Regions from separate parts of the Streptomyces panacea genome, predicted to be linked through region 2. Evidence: predicted binding sites of a transcription regulator. Region 2 holds the regulator's gene; each other region holds the start of a gene.
The links. Region 2 encodes HrcA, which represses chaperone genes, less so after heat shock. Its sites were predicted from a motif close to TTNGCACTCNGNNNNNCNGAGTGCNAA; they were not measured.

Region 1 (5,159 bases), on a different contig from region 2:
TGGCGTACGTGGCGGTCTCCACCGACTCCCGCCCGATCCCGCCACGCGGGCCCGCGGTGCGACGGTAGGGAGCCGCCCCCGGAACGCCCCGAGGGCGGCACCCCCTCTCGGGAGTGCCGCCCTCGGTTCGTACACGTGCGTAGGCGCTACGCCATGAACCGCCGATCCGTCAGGATCAGAAGTCCATGTCACCGCCCGGCATGCCGCCCGGCGCGCCGCCGGCGCCGGCCTTCTCCGGCTTGTCGGCGATGACGGCCTCGGTGGTGAGGAACAGCGCCGCGATGGACGCCGCGTTCTGCAGCGCGGAACGCGTGACCTTCGCGGGGTCGATGATGCCCTCGGCGATCATGTCCACGTACTCGCCGGTCGCGGCGTTGAGGCCGTGACCGATCGGCAGGTTGCGGACCTTCTCGACGATGACGCCACCCTCGAGACCACCGTTGACGGCGATCTGCTTGAGCGGAGCCTCCAGCGCGAGCTTGACGATGTTCGCACCCGTCGCCTCGTCGCCTTCGAGCTCAAGCTTCTCGAACACCGAACCGGCCTGGAGCAGAGCCACGCCACCACCGGCGACGATGCCCTCCTCGACGGCGGCCTTGGCGTTGCGCACCGCGTCCTCGATGCGGTGCTTGCGCTCCTTGAGCTCGACCTCGGTCGCGGCGCCGGCCTTGATGACGGCCACGCCGCCGGCCAGCTTCGCGAGGCGCTCCTGGAGCTTCTCGCGGTCGTAGTCCGAGTCCGAGTTCTCGATCTCGGCACGGATCTGGCTCACGCGACCGGCGACCTGCTCGCTGTCACCGGCACCGTCGACGATGGTGGTCTCGTCCTTGGTGATGACGACCTTGCGGGCACGGCCCAGCAGGTCGAGACCGGCGTTCTCCAGCTTGAGGCCGACCTCCTCGGAGATGACCGTGCCGCCCGTGAGGATGGCGATGTCGTTCAGCATCGCCTTGCGGCGGTCACCGAAGCCCGGGGCCTTGACGGCGACGGACTTGAAGGTGCCCTTGATCTTGTTGACGACGAGCGTGGACAGGGCCTCGCCCTCGACGTCCTCCGCGATGATCAGCAGCGGCTTGCCCGACTGGATGACCTTCTCCAGGAGCGGCAGAACGTCCTTGACGCTGCCGATCTTGGAGTTGACGATCAGGATGTACGGGTCGTCGAGCGACGCCTCCATACGCTCCATGTCGGTGGCGAAGTACGCCGAGATGTAGCCCTTGTCGAAGCGCATGCCCTCGGTGAGCTCAAGCTCAAGACCGAAGGTCTGCGACTCCTCGACGGTGATGACGCCTTCCTTGCCGACCTTGTCCATCGCCTCGGCGATGAGCTCGCCGATCTGGGTGTCGGCGGCGGAGATGGAGGCCGTCGAAGCGATCTGCTCCTTGGTCTCCACATCCTTGGCCTGCTCCAGCAGCGCACCGGAGACGGCCTCGATGGCCTTCTCGATACCGCGCTTGAGGGCCATCGGGTTGGCGCCGGCGGCCACGTTGCGCAGGCCCTCGCGGACCAGGGCCTGGGCCAGGACGGTCGCGGTGGTCGTACCGTCACCGGCGACGTCGTCCGTCTTCTTGGCGACTTCCTTGACCAGCTCGGCGCCGATCTTCTCGTACGGGTCCTCGAGCTCGATCTCCTTGGCGATGGAAACACCATCGTTGGTGATCGTGGGGGCGCCCCACTTCTTCTCGAGGACGACGTTACGGCCCTTGGGGCCAAGGGTGACCTTGACGGCGTCGGCGAGCTGGTTCATCCCGCGCTCGAGACCGCGCCGTGCCTCCTCGTCGAACGCGATGATCTTGGCCATGTGAAGTGGTCCTCCCGGACAGGGGGTGGATTGCTCCGGACCGTGTCGGCGCCCGCGACGGACGGCCCGAGAGCCGTGCGGTTCCTTGCCCCACCGGCTCTTCGGGCCTCGCTGACCCGGTCCATAAGTTGTCACTCTCACTAGCAGAGTGCTAACGCCAATGATTAGCACTCGACCCCCGAGAGTGCAAGCGCCTCCCGAGCGAGCGCAGCCCCTTCGCCACCGCGCGCACGGCGCGCGCGACCCCCACGCGCACGCACGAGGGGCCCGTATCCCTTGCCGGGATACGGGCCCCTCGTGTGTGAGTCGCGTCGTTGGCCGATCGCGCCGGGATCAGACGGCGAGCTTGACCATGTCCGCCTGCGGACCCTTCTGGCCCTGCGAGATCTCGAACTCAACTCGCTGACCTTCTTCAAGGGTGCGGTAGCCGTCCATCTGGATCGCGCTGTAGTGGACGAAAACATCCGCACCACCGTCGACCGCGATGAAGCCGTAGCCCTTCTCCGCGTTGAACCACTTGACGGTGCCCTGAGCCATGCCCAACTCCCCTATTACAGGCCCCTGCGCGGGACCGCACTTCGCGCCGGAACGCGTCGACCGCGGCTGAATGTATCTGCCCAACTGCCCTCTGCAACAGGTCAATCGGACGAGAATTATGGGCATGGCGGAACACGCAAAGGGGCGAATTGCCGGGCTACCAGGGCAAGTCGGGCCGGGCAAAGCGCAAGGAACCGCGCAAACAGCGTCCACACTTCGACCGCATCTTGTCGCGAACTCATATGCGCGTGGCGCAGTCGCGGCGGAACCGGCGGTGGGGCTACCCCAACTGTACCGCGTTCAACCACATGGAATTGCCCCCTCCGTTTCTCTCGCGGAGGGGGCAAACCCGTTCACGCTGTGTGGCGTTGAGCCGCTTTCGGGCGCCGTTCAGCCTCCCGCGACCGCCGGGATGATCGAGATGCCGGCGCCGTCGGGCGTCGCGGTCTCCAGACCCTGCTCGAAGCGGACGTCGTCGTCGTTCACGTACACGTTGACGAAGCGCCGCAGCTTGCCCTGGTCGTCCAGGACGCGGGCGGCGATGCCCGGGTGGTTCGTCTCCAGGGACTCGATGACCTGGGAGAGGGTCGTGCCCTCGGCCGGAACCTCGGCCTTTCCGCCGGTGTACGTACGGAGGATGGTGGGGATGCGGACGTTCACGCTCATCGGTTTCTGCCTTCCGGGGAGTAGCGGGTCGGGCTGCTGGACGGGGTCGGGAGACCCGGTGCCGAGAGGCTCAACGCGCCAGGCCCGCTTCGCGGAACGCGTCGAGGCTCGGCGGAATCGTCGCGGTCGGCCCGGTCGTCGGCGCGACGGCGTCCAGCGTCTTGAGCCCGTCACCGGTGTTCAGCACGACCGTCGTGAGCGCCGGGTCGAGCAGACCCGCCTCGATGAGCTTGCGCGTCACCCCCACGGTCACCCCGCCCGCCGTCTCGGCGAAGATCCCCTCGGTCCGCGCGAGCAGCTTGATCGCGTCCACGATCTGCTCGTCGTTCACGTCCTCCACGGCGCCGCCCGTGCGGCGGGCGATGTCCAGGACGTACGGGCCGTCGGCCGGGTTGCCGATCGCCAGCGACTTGGCGATCGTGTTCGGCTTCTGCGGCCGTACGACGTCGTGGCCGGCCTTGAAGGCGACCGACACCGGCGAACAGCCCTCGGCCTGCGCGCCGAAGATCTTGTACGGCTTCTCCTCGACCAGGCCGAGCGCGATGAGCTCCTTCAGCCCCTTGTCGATCTTCGTCAGCTGCGAGCCCGACGCGACCGGGATGACGAGCTGGTCGGGCAGCTCCCAGCCGAGCTGTTCGCAGATCTCGTACGCGAGGGTCTTGGAGCCCTCGCCGTAGTACGGGCGGAGGTTGACGTTGACGAAGCCCCAGCCCTCGCCCAGCGGGTCCCCGATGAGTTCGGAGCAGAAGCGGTTGACGTCGTCGTAGTTGCCCTCGATACCGACGAGTTCGCCGCCGTAGATCGCGGCCATGACGACCTTGCCCTGCTCCAGGTCGTGCGGGATGAACACGCAGGAGCGGAAGCCGGCGCGCGCCGCGGCGGCGCCGACGGCGCCCGCGAGGTTGCCGGTGGAGGAGCAGGAGAGCGTGGTGAAGCCGAAGGCACGGGCCGCCTCGACGGCGATGGCGACGACACGGTCCTTGAAGGAGTGCGTCGGGTTGCCGGAGTCGTCCTTCACGTACAGGCCGCCGGTGACACCCAGCTCACGGGCGAGGTTGTCGGCCTTGACGAGCTTGGTGAAGCCGGGGTTGATGTTCGGCTTCGACGCCACGTCGGCGGGGACGGGCAGCAGCGGGGCGTAGCGCCAGATGTTGTCGGGACCGGCGGCGATGCGCTTCTTCAGCTCTTCGGGGCCGTCGGTCGGCAGGTCGTAGGCCACTTCGAGCGGGCCGAAACAGCTCTGACAGGCGAAGATCGGGCCGAGTTCGAAGCGTTCCCCGCATTCGCGGCACGAGAGGGCGGCGGCGGGTCCGAGATCCACGGGGGCGTCAGTGGTGTCGGAAGTATGGTGAACAGTTTGCACAGCCATGAAGGCGAGGCCCTTTCCTCATCTTCCTCGCGACGCATCTCGCCGCAAGACGGAATTGGCACCTTCCCCACCATGACCTCGCGGTCGGCGGGAGGGTTGCCGGGGCTTCAACGGGCCGTTCCCTCTGCCCCTCTGGATGAGCGGTATTCGATTGTCAGCGTGACGACGACCCCCGGCATGCGGCGGTCATCCGCGTTGTTCAAGACTGTAACCGAACCCCTGGACGGTTGAGACGTTCGTCCGATCCGCGAGATGGAGATCACGTGCTGCGAGAGGTGGAGCGCTGGCTGGCCCGGCGGTCCTGGTCGGCGGCGGACCGGCCGGTCGACCGGCTGGTCGCCGCCAAGCAGGGTGCGCAGGTCAGCGTGGTGCTCCCGGCCCTGAACGAGGAGGCCACGGTCGGCCGGATCGTGTCCGTGATCCGTCGCGAACTGATGGCGGGCCCGGCGCCGCTCGTCGACGAGCTGGTGGTGATCGACTCGGGCTCGACCGACCGTACGGGGGAGGTCGCGGCGGCGGCCGGGGCGCGTGTGGTGCACCGGGACGACATCCTGCCGAGGCTGCCCGCGGTGCCGGGCAAGGGCGAGGTGCTGTGGCGCTCGCTGCTGGTGACGAGCGGCGACATCGTCTGTTTCGTGGACGCGGACCTGAAGGACTTCTCGGCGGACTTCGTGTCGGGGATCGTGGGGCCGCTGCTCACCGAGCCTGGCGTGCAGTTCGTGAAGGCGATGTACGACCGCCCGCTGGGCGACGAGCCGGGGCAGGGCGGCCGGGTGACCGAGTTGG
Region 2 (5,159 bases):
CCCTCCAGGTACTCCACGACCACGCCCTCGACGCGCAGGTCGTCGCCCCAGACCCGTTCGACCAGTTCCGCGTCGTGCCGCCCCTCGACGTAGATGCGTCCCGCACGGGCCACGCGCGCCCGCGCGCCCGGGACGGCGACCGAGCCGGAGGCCGTGCGGGTGGGCCGGACCGGGCCGCCGGCGGTGGGCCGGACCAGGGTCACCACCCGGCCTTCGAGCATGAATCCACGTTCCACCAGCGGGAACACCCGGTGCTTGCCGAAGCGGTCCTCCAGGGTGACCGTCGGGCCCTCGGCCGTCTTCTCACAGCGGATCACCGCGCCGCAGAAGCCCGTCGACACCTCCTCGACCACCAGATCCGGTTCGGCGGGCACCTCGGGCACCGGCTTCGAACGCTTCCAGGGCGGGGTCAGATCGGGGCTGTAACTGCGCATCCGCAGACGATAACGGGACCCCGCGTCACGCCGTGCCGAAACGCGCTGCCAGCGCCCCCCGCTGCGCCCGTACGAACGCCGCGTCGACGGCCGCGCCGTGGCCGGGAACGTACACCGCGTCCTCCCCGCCCAGCGCCAGCAGCCGGTCCAGCGCGGCCGACCAGCGCGAAGGGATCGCGTCGTCGCCCGCCTGCGGTTCGCCCGACTCCTCGACCAGGTCGCCGCAGAAGACGACCTCCCGCTCGCCGGGGACGAGCAGCGCCAGATCGTGCCCGGAGTGCCCGGGGCCGACATTGGCGAGAAGTACCTGTCGCCCGCCGAGATCGAGCGTCCACTCGCCGGACACCGGGTGCTGCGGTACGACCAGCAGGTCGACCGCCTCGGCGGCGTCGGAGGCGGACACCCCGTGCCGTACCGCCGAGTCGCGCAGGCCCTCGCGGTCGCGGAGCAGTAGCTCCGCCAGGCCGACCGCGCCGTAGACCCGTACGCCCGAGAAGGCCGCCGTGCCCAGGACATGGTCGAAGTGGGCGTGACTGAGCGCGATGTGCGTGACCCGCCTGCCGCCGCACAGCGCCTGCGCCTGCGCGCGGATCTCCGCGCCCTCGCGGAGCGTCGAGCCCGTGTCGTACAGAAGGACCGCGTCCTCGCCCACGACCAGCCCGACCGTCGCATCCCAGCCAGGCAGTCGCCGCCTGCCGACTCCCGGGGCGATCGGTTCCCAGCCGTGCTCTTCCCAACGGACGTCCATACGGCGACGCTATCGGTGGAGCGGGCGGTCCCGCGCGGTAGCGTGACCGGTCGGCCTTGCTAGGGGCGTACCTGACGGCCGTACACTGGGCCGGGGAATGCTGGCACTCCTACGCATCGAGTGCCAAGCCGGATCCGAGGACCCAGAGCTGGAGGTGTGCGCGATGCTGAGCGAACGCAGGCTTGAGGTGTTGCGCGCCATCGTCCAGGACTATGTCGGCACCGAGGAGCCCGTCGGCTCCAAGGCGTTGACCGAGCGGCACAAGCTCGGTGTCTCCCCGGCCACTGTCCGTAACGACATGGCGGTCCTGGAGGACGAGGGCTTCATCGCCCAGCCCCACACCAGTGCGGGGCGCATTCCGACGGACAAGGGCTACCGGCTCTTCGTCGACCGGCTGGCGGGCGTCAAGCCCCTGTCGGCGCCGGAGCGCAGGGCCATCCAGAACTTCCTCGACAGCGCCGTCGACCTGGACGACGTGGTGGGCCGTACGGTGCGGCTGCTCGCGCAGCTGACCCGGCAGGTCGCGGTCGTGCAGTACCCCTCGCTGACCCGTTCCACGGTGCGGCATGTGGAACTGCTCTCGCTGGCCCCCGCGCGGCTGATGCTCGTCCTGATCACCGACACCGGCCGGGTCGAGCAGCGCATGATCGACTGTCCGGTGCCGTTCGGCGACACGTCGCTGGCGGATCTGCGGGCCCGGCTCAACGCCAGGGTCGTGGGGCGCAGGTTCTCCGATGTGCCGCTGCTGGTGCAGGAGTTGCCCGAATCCTTCGACATGGAGGACCGGGGGACGGTGACCACGGTCCTGGCGACGCTGCTGGAGACGCTGGTCGAGGAGACCGAGGAGCGGCTGATGATCGGCGGCACCGCCAATCTGACGCGCTTCGGGCACGACTTCCCCCTGACGATCCGGCCGGTGCTGGAGGCGCTTGAGGAGCAGGTCGTGCTCCTCAGGCTGCTCGGCGAGGCCGAGGACTCGGGCATCACCGTACGAATCGGGCACGAGAACGCCCACGAGGGACTCAACTCCACGTCCGTCGTCGCGGTCGGCTACGGTTCGGGCGACGAGGCAGTCGCCAAACTCGGCGTGGTCGGACCGACCCGCATGGACTACCCCGGAACGATGGGAGCGGTACGCGCAGTGGCACGTTACGTCGGACAGATCCTGGCGGAGTCGTAAGTGGCCACGGACTACTACGCCGTACTCGGCGTACGCCGCGACGCATCACAGGACGAGATCAAGAAGGCATTCCGCAGGCTCGCCCGCGAGCTGCACCCGGATGTCAATCCCGATCCCAAGACGCAGGAGCGCTTCAAGGAGATCAACGCCGCGTACGAGGTGTTGTCGGACCCGCAGAAGAAGCAGGTCTACGACCTCGGCGGTGACCCGCTCTCACAGGCGGGCGGTGGCGCGGGCGGTTTCGGGGCCGGTGGCTTCGGCAACTTCTCCGACATCATGGACGCGTTCTTCGGGACGTCGCAGCAGCGTGGGCCGAGGTCGCGCACGCGGCGCGGCCAGGACGCGATGATCCGGCTGGAGATCGACCTCAACGAGGCGGCCTTCGGCACCACCAAGGACATCCAGGTCGACACGGCGGTCGTCTGTACGACCTGCTCGGGCGAGGGCGCCGCACCCGGCACCTCCGCGCAGACCTGCGACATGTGCCGCGGTCGTGGCGAGGTCTCGCAGGTCACACGGTCCTTCCTGGGCCAGGTCATGACATCGCGGCCGTGCCCGCAGTGCCAGGGCTTCGGTACGGTCGTGCCGACCCCCTGCCCCGAGTGCGCCGGCGACGGCCGCATCCGGTCGCGCCGCACGCTCACGGTCAAGATCCCGGCGGGCGTCGACAACGGCACCCGCATCCAGCTCTCCGGTGAGGGCGAGGTCGGGCCCGGTGGCGGCCCGGCGGGCGACCTGTACGTCGAGATCCACGAGTTGCCGCACGCGGTGTTCCAGCGCCGCGGCGACGATCTGCACTGCACGGTGACCATCCCGATGACGGCGGCGTCGCTGGGCACGCAGTGTCCGCTGGAGACGCTGGACGGGGTCGAGGACATCGACGTCCGGCCGGGCACCCAGTCGGGCCAGTCGATCCCGCTGCACGGCCGCGGCATCACGCATCTGCGGGGCGGTGGCCGGGGCGACCTGATCGTCCACGTGGAGGTCATGACCCCGTCGAAACTCGACCCGGAGCAGGAGCGGTTGCTGCGAGAGCTGGCGAAGCTCAGGGGCGAGGAACGGCCCACCGGCCAGTTTCAACCGGGTCAACAGGGGCTTTTCTCAAGGCTGAAGGACGCGTTCAACGGCCGTTGACGCGCACCGTCCTCGGGCGCCGGAGGGGCTGTTTCCAGCCCGTCCGGCGCCCGACGACGAACCGGCACCGACACTCCACGGGCGACATGGCACCATGCGTGCATGTCCTCCGTGTTGACCGACATCTGCCGGTATCCGATCGTGCAGGCTCCCATGGCCGGCGGCGCGTCCTGCCCGCAGCTGGTCGCGGCCGTCGGTGACGCCGGAGGGCTCGGCTTCCTCGCCGCCGGGTACAAGACCGCCGACGGGATGTACCAGGAGGTCAAACAGCTCCGGGGGCTCAGCGCCGGCGCGTTCGGGATCAATCTGTTCATGCCGCAGCCGCACCACGACGACCACGCCGCCGTGGAGGTGTACGGCGAACAGCTCGCCGGCGAGGCGGGCTGGTACGGGACCCCGCTCGGCGACCCCGACGCGGGCGGTGACGACGGGTACGAGGCCAAGCTCGCGATACTGCTCGACGATCCCGTCCCGGTCGTGTCGTTCACCTTCGGCTGCCCCACGCCCACCACCCTCGACGCCTTCACCCGGGTCGGCACGCTCACCGTCGTCACGGTGACCACGCCCGAGGAGGCCCAGACCGCCGAGTGGTCCGGCGCCGACGTCGTCTGCGTCCAGGGCGTCGAGGCCGGCGGCCACCAGGGCACGCACCGCGACGACCCCGCCACCGACGGCGCGGGCATCGGGCTGCTGTCGCTCGTCACGCAGGTACGGGACTCCGTACGGCTGCCGATCATCGCGGCCGGCGGGCTCATGCGCGGCGCCCAGATCGCCGCCGTCCTTGCCGCGGGCGCCGACGCCGCTCAGTTCGGCACCGCCTTCCTCGTCTGCCCGGAGTCCGGCGCCCACGCCCTCCACAAGCACGCTATGACCGACCCGCTGTTCACGCGCACCGAACTCACCCGCGCCTTCTCCGGCCGACCCGCGCGCGGTCTCGTCAACCGCTTCATGCGCGAACACGGCCCCTACGCCCCGCCCGCGTACCCGGAGGTGCACCACCTCACCGCCGGACTGCGCAAGGCCGCCGCCAAGGCCGGCGACCCCCAGGGCATGGCTCTGTGGGCCGGTCAGGGCCACCGGATGGCCCGAGATCTGCCCGCCGGACAGCTCGTCGACGTCCTCGTCGGCGAACTCGAAGCGGCCCGCGCCTCGTCGACCCTGGGAAACACCTCATGACCGCACCTGTCTTCGTCGTCGACACCGCCGAGACCCTCCGGCCGGGCACCGTCACGCTCGACGGCCCCGAGGGCCGCCACGCCGTCTCCGTAAGGAGGCTGCGCGTGGGGGAGGAGGTCGTCCTCACCGACGGCGCGGGCACCGGCGCCCACGGGACGGTCGCCGCCGTCCACGGCAAGGACCGGCTGGACGTGGCGGTCACCGGCGTTCGTACGGAGGCCGAGCCCACGCCCCGTATCACCGTCGTACAGGCGCTGCCCAAGGGCGACCGGGGCGAGGTGTCCGTCGAGACGATGACCGAGACCGGCGTCGACGCGATCGTGCCCTGGCAGGCCGCGCGCTGCGTCACCCGGTGGAAGGACGAACGGGGCGCCAAGGCCCTGGCGAAATGGCGCGCCACCGCCCGCGAGGCGGGCAAGCAGTCCCGCAGGCTCCGCTTCCCCGAGGTCGCGGCGGCGATGTCCTCCAAAGAGGTCGCGGCGCTGCT
Region 3 (5,159 bases), on a different contig from region 2:
ATGGAAGCGGCGTTCTCCAGCGCGGAGCGGGTGACCTTGACCGGGTCGATGACGCCGGACTTCACCAGGTCGACGTACTCGCCGGTCGAGGCGTTGAAGCCGTGACCCTTGTCGAGCTCGGCGACCTTCGCGGTGATGACGTAGCCCTCGAGACCGGCGTTCTCGGCGATCCAGCGCAGCGGCTCGACCACGGCGCGGCGGACGACCGCGACACCGGTGGCCTCGTCGCCCGTCTTGCCCAGGCCGTCCTCCAGCACCTTGGCGGCATGCACCAGGGCGGAGCCACCACCGGAGACGATGCCCTCCTCGACCGCGGCGCGGGTCGCGGAGATGGCGTCCTCCAGACGGTGCTTCTTCTCCTTCAGCTCCACCTCGGTGGCGGCGCCGACACGGATCACGCACACGCCGCCGGCCAGCTTCGCGAGGCGCTCCTGGAGCTTCTCGCGGTCCCAGTCGGAGTCCGTGGACTCGATCTCGGCCTTGATCTGGTTGACGCGGCCGACGACCTCGGCGCTGTCGCCACCGCCGTCGACGATCGTCGTGTCGTCCTTGGAGACGGTGACGCGGCGGGCGGTGCCCAGTACGTCGAGACCGGCCTGGTCCAGCTTGAGGCCGACCTCTTCGGCGATGACGGTCGCGCCCGTGAGGGTGGCGATGTCGCCGAGCATGGCCTTGCGGCGGTCACCGAAGCCGGGGGCCTTCACCGCGACGGCGTTGAACGTGCCACGGATCTTGTTGACGACGAGGGTGGAGAGCGCCTCGCCCTCGACGTCCTCGGCGATGATCAGCAGCGGCCGGGAGCCACCCGCCTGGATGACCTTCTCCAGCAGCGGGAGCATGTCCTGGATGGAGGCGATCTTGCCCTGGTTGATCAGGATGTACGGGTCGTCGAGGACGGCCTCCATACGCTCCTGGTCGGTCACCATGTACGGCGAGAGGTAGCCCTTGTCGAAGGCCATGCCCTCGGTGAACTCCAGCTCCATGCCGAAGGTGTTGGACTCCTCGACGGTGATGACACCGTCCTTGCCGACCTTGTCCATCGCCTCGGCGATGAGCTCGCCGACCTGCGGGTCCTGGGCGGAGAGCCCGGCCACGGCCGCGATGTCCGACTTGTCGTCGATCGGGCGGGCGGTGTCCAGGAGTTCCTTGGAGATGGCGGCGACGGCGGCGTCGATGCCCTTCTTCAGGGCGGCCGGGGAGGCGCCGGCGGCGACGTTGCGCAGGCCCTCGCGGACCAGCGCCTGCGCCAGCACGGTGGCGGTGGTGGTGCCGTCACCCGCGATGTCGTTGGTCTTGGTCGCCACCTCCTTCACGAGCTGGGCGCCGAGGTTCTCGTACGGGTCGTCGAGCTCGACCTCGCGGGCGATCGTGACACCGTCGTTGGTGATGGTCGGGGCGCCGAACTTCTTGTCGATGACGACGTTGCGGCCCTTGGGGCCGATCGTCACCTTCACCGTGTCGGCAAGCTTGTTGACGCCGCGCTCAAGGGCGCGACGGGCGTCCTCGTCGAACTTCAGGATCTTCGCCATGGGAGCTTTCTCTTGTCCTCTCGAACGAACAACGAACTACGCCCCGGACCACCCGGCGATGCGGGGGCCAGGGGCGCAGTTCACAGCAGACTGTGGAAATTACTTCTCGATGATCGCGAGCACGTCGCGAGCCGAGAGGACGAGGTATTCCTCGCCGCTGTACTTCACCTCAGTGCCGCCGTACTTGCTGTACAGAACAACGTCGCCGACGGAAACGTCGAGCGGAAGCCGCTCGCCGTTCTCGAAGCGACCCGGACCGACTGCCAGGACGACGCCCTCCTGGGGCTTCTCCTTCGCAGTGTCCGGAATAACCAGGCCAGAGGCCGTGGTCTGCTCTGCGTCGAGCGGCTGGACCACAATGCGGTCCTCGAGCGGCTTGATGGCAACCTTGGAGCTGGCGGTCGTCACGATCCGACCTCCCCCTTCGGAGATCTCACGGGGTTAACTGTCTGGGTGGCGTGACCGGGCTCGATCCGTCGTCGCGGGTGCCGGACCGGTCCTGTCACGCATTGGCACTCTCCAGTGGGGAGTGCCAGGCCTGACACTATGACCGCGATTAGCACTCGGTCAAGCTGAGTGCCAATCGAGCCCGCGCGCGGCAGCGTGATCCGGCGCTCCCGAGTACCTCCGGCGCTCGCCGTTGCCGTGCGCCGACCGACCGATCCCTGAGCGAGCGTGACGCCCCCGCGCGCTGTACGGGGGCGTCGGCGGAGCCGGCCCGGCCTGGTCCGACCCGACCCGACCGGACCCGGAACAGGCAGGCCCTAGACGTAGTCCTCCAGCTTCGCCACCGCGTAACCCTTGTCGGTGACCTTCTTCATGACGTACCGGATCATGTCGGGCATCGAGCCCTTCCAGTCCTCGTCCCCCCGGAAGTGCGTGAGGACGATGTCGCCGGGATGCAGGTCCCGGTCCCACTCGCGCCACTCCATGTGGTCGGGGAACGCCTCGGACGACCACAGCGGAACCGCCTTGACACCGCAGGACTTGGCGGCGCGCAGGGTGCCGGCGTTGTAGTTGCCGTACGGCGGCCGGAAGAGTTCGGGCCGCTTCCCGTACTGCTTCCTGATCTTGTCCTGCTGCCCGCAGATCTCCCGCTTCTGCTCCTCGTAGGAGAGCCCGGGGAGGTAGGGGTGGGTGAGGGTGTGGTTGTGCAGGGAGACGCCGCGCGCCTGCATCTTCTTGAAGTAGGCGTAGTTGTCGCTGATGACGTAGTCACTGAGGAAGGCGCTGTACGGGATCTTCAACTCGTCCATCATGCGCAGCAGTTCGGGGTCCTTCTCGGCCCCGTCGTCGATCGTCAGGAAGACGATCTTCTCCTTGGTCGGGACGGTGGTGAAGACCGGCGGCAGGGTCGCGCCGCCCGTCACCTCGAAGCCCTTGCGGGTGGTGATGCGCGGCTTCACGACGGGCGGCGCGGGCGCGGCGAGCGGGGTCTTGGCGAGCTTCCACTTCTTGGCGGCCACTGCGCGGAGCGTCTGGGCCTTGACGGCAGCGGCGGCGGCAGCGGCGGCGTCGGCCTTCTTGGCCGCGTCGGCACCCGCTCCGGGGCCGGCCCGGCCCGGCTTCTCCGGAGCGGACTCCACCGGTCCGCCGCCACCGCCACCGCCGTCCCCGCTGTGACCGGTGCGACCGCCGCCCCGGTCGTCGGGCTCCGCCGCGCAGGCGGAACCGAGTGCGGCGATCAGGAGTACGGCGACGACCGCGCGCGCCCGTCCGCCCGGGTGTCTTCGCCGGGGCTCTGCGACCTTTTCTTCCTTTTGTCTTACTAGTTGCATGGCGCCGCATCCTGTCAGCGCCCGGCCCACGCGCCCGGCCGACACCGCCGGGAAGCGATGACGGTCCCCCGGCTGGCCCACAATGGCCCGGTGACCGACTCCCCCTCGCCGCTCGCCCCCCTGCTCTCCGACGAGGGCCAGGCCCTGCTCGCCGCCCTCCGCGACCACGACCCGGCCCAGGAGCTGGCGCTGGCGACCCGGCTGCGCCGCGACCATCCCGCCGAGCTGGTCTCGTCGGCCCTCGCGCAGGCCCGGCTGCGGCAGCGGGCGGTCGCGAAGTTCGGCGAACGGGACGCGTACCGCATGTACTTCACGCCGCACGGCGTCGAACAGGCCACCCGCACCTCGGTCGCCGCGCACCGGGCCGGCCGGTTCCGGGACATCGGCCTGCCGGGCGCCGGTCCCGCGCGGATCACGGACCTGTGCTGCGGCGTCGGCGGTGACGCGATCGAGCTGGCCCGCGCGGGGTTCGCCGTCACCGCGGTCGACCGGGACCCCGCGACCTGCGAGATCGCCGCCCACAACATCCCTGAGCTGGCGCCTGACGCCCCGCCACCGACCGTCGTGTGCACGGACGTCATGACGTACGACCTGCTCGCCGCGCCCGCCCCGGACGCCCTGTTCATCGACCCGGCGAGGCGCGGCGGCCGAGGGCGGATCTTCGACCCGGAGGCGTACTCACCGCCGCTGTCCTGGGCGATCGAGGCGGTGCGTACGGTCGGCACCGGCGGCATCAAGATCGCGCCGGGCATCCCGCACGAGCTGGTCCCCGACGACTTCGAGGCCGAGTGGATCTCCGACGGCGGCGACGTCAAGGAGGCGGTGCTCTGGCACGACGCGAACGGTGCGGGAGACGCCGGCCCCGTCACGCCCGGCGCCCGGCGCGCCACGCTGCTCCCCGCGGGCATCACCCTCACCGGCCGGGGCCTGCCGAACCCCCGGGTCAGGAAGGTCGGCCGCTATCTGTACGAGCCGGACGGCGCCGTCATCCGCGCCCATCTGGTCGCCGAGGCCGCCGACGAGCTGGACGGCGGACTGATCGACGAGACGATCGCGTACATCACGGCGGACGAGCTGCGCCCCACGCCGTACGCGACGGCGTACGAGATCACGGACGAGCTGCCGTTCAACCTCAAGCGGCTCAAGGCCCTGCTCCGGGAGCGCGAGGTCGGCATCCTGACGGTCAAGAAGCGCGGCTCGCCGGTCGAACCGGAGGAGCTGCGGCGGAAGATGAAACTCCAGGGACGGAATTCGGCCACCGTCTTCCTCACCCGGGTCGCGGGCGCGCCGACGATGCTGCTCGGGCGGCCGGCCGGCTGAGGGCACACCGGCCGGACCCCCCGGCGGCCCCCGCTCAGCCCTGGTCCTTGGCCCCCGGCTCCTTCTGCTGCTCCGTGGCGTCCGGCTCCGTGGCCGCCGATTCCGTGGCCGCCGATTCCTTCGGCTCCTTCGGCTCCGGCCGGGAGGCTTGCAGCTGGGCGTCCAGGATCCGGGCGTCCAGGTCGGTGATGTCGTCGGCGTAGATCTGCGAGAGAGGTTGCGGGCCGACGTACTGCTGGCAGTTGCACTGCGCCAGCTCGTACCGCTTCGGTTTCTTGTTCTCGTCCCAGGCCGTCGCCACCTCGACGTTCTCGTGGCACTTGCCCTGCCTGTCGTGCTTCGCGAGATGGTGTGCACACCCGCAGACGGGCTCCGGCGGCTTGTGTGACTCCTCCAGGGCGAGCCGGCCGCCCTCGACGAGCTTGATGCGCTCCACTCTTCGCTCGTGCCGGGTGCGCAGCGCGCTCCGGCCCGTGTCGGCGACCCAGCTGAAGCCACCGACCATGAAGAAGACGAAAATCCACCACAGCCA

Region 1: groL (chaperonin GroEL) is a predicted target of HrcA. The motif match lies at 1,930-1,956, and genes of this name have one in related genera.
Region 3: groES (co-chaperone GroES) is a predicted target of HrcA. The motif match lies at 2,086-2,112, and genes of this name have one in related genera.

Annotation. Positions count from the first base shown of each region.
Region 1 covers NZ_JARJHW010000091.1:22,242-27,400, reverse strand. The annotation lists partial or broken gene P3L51_RS21430 (erythromycin esterase family protein) at 1-68, shown strand, start outside; gene groL (chaperonin GroEL) at 176-1,801, opposite strand; gene P3L51_RS21420 (cold-shock protein) at 2,135-2,338, opposite strand; gene P3L51_RS21415 (ubiquitin-like small modifier protein 1) at 2,729-3,004, opposite strand; gene thrC (threonine synthase) at 3,075-4,373, opposite strand; SAM riboswitch class I at 4,389-4,516, opposite strand; gene P3L51_RS21405 (glucosyl-3-phosphoglycerate synthase) at 4,637-5,159, shown strand, end outside.
Region 2 covers NZ_JARJHW010000019.1:514-5,672, forward strand. The annotation lists gene P3L51_RS07245 (DUF3097 domain-containing protein) at 1-434, opposite strand, end outside; gene P3L51_RS07250 (MBL fold metallo-hydrolase) at 460-1,182, opposite strand; gene hrcA (heat-inducible transcriptional repressor HrcA) at 1,346-2,362, shown strand; gene dnaJ (molecular chaperone DnaJ) at 2,363-3,496, shown strand; gene P3L51_RS07265 (nitronate monooxygenase) at 3,599-4,672, shown strand; gene P3L51_RS07270 (16S rRNA (uracil(1498)-N(3))-methyltransferase) at 4,669-5,159, shown strand, end outside.
Region 3 covers NZ_JARJHW010000082.1:19,060-24,218, forward strand. The annotation lists gene groL (chaperonin GroEL) at 1-1,529, opposite strand, end outside; gene groES (co-chaperone GroES) at 1,629-1,937, opposite strand; gene P3L51_RS20210 (polysaccharide deacetylase family protein) at 2,294-3,307, opposite strand; gene P3L51_RS20215 (class I SAM-dependent methyltransferase) at 3,365-4,627, shown strand; partial or broken gene P3L51_RS20220 (hypothetical protein) at 4,809-5,159, opposite strand, start outside.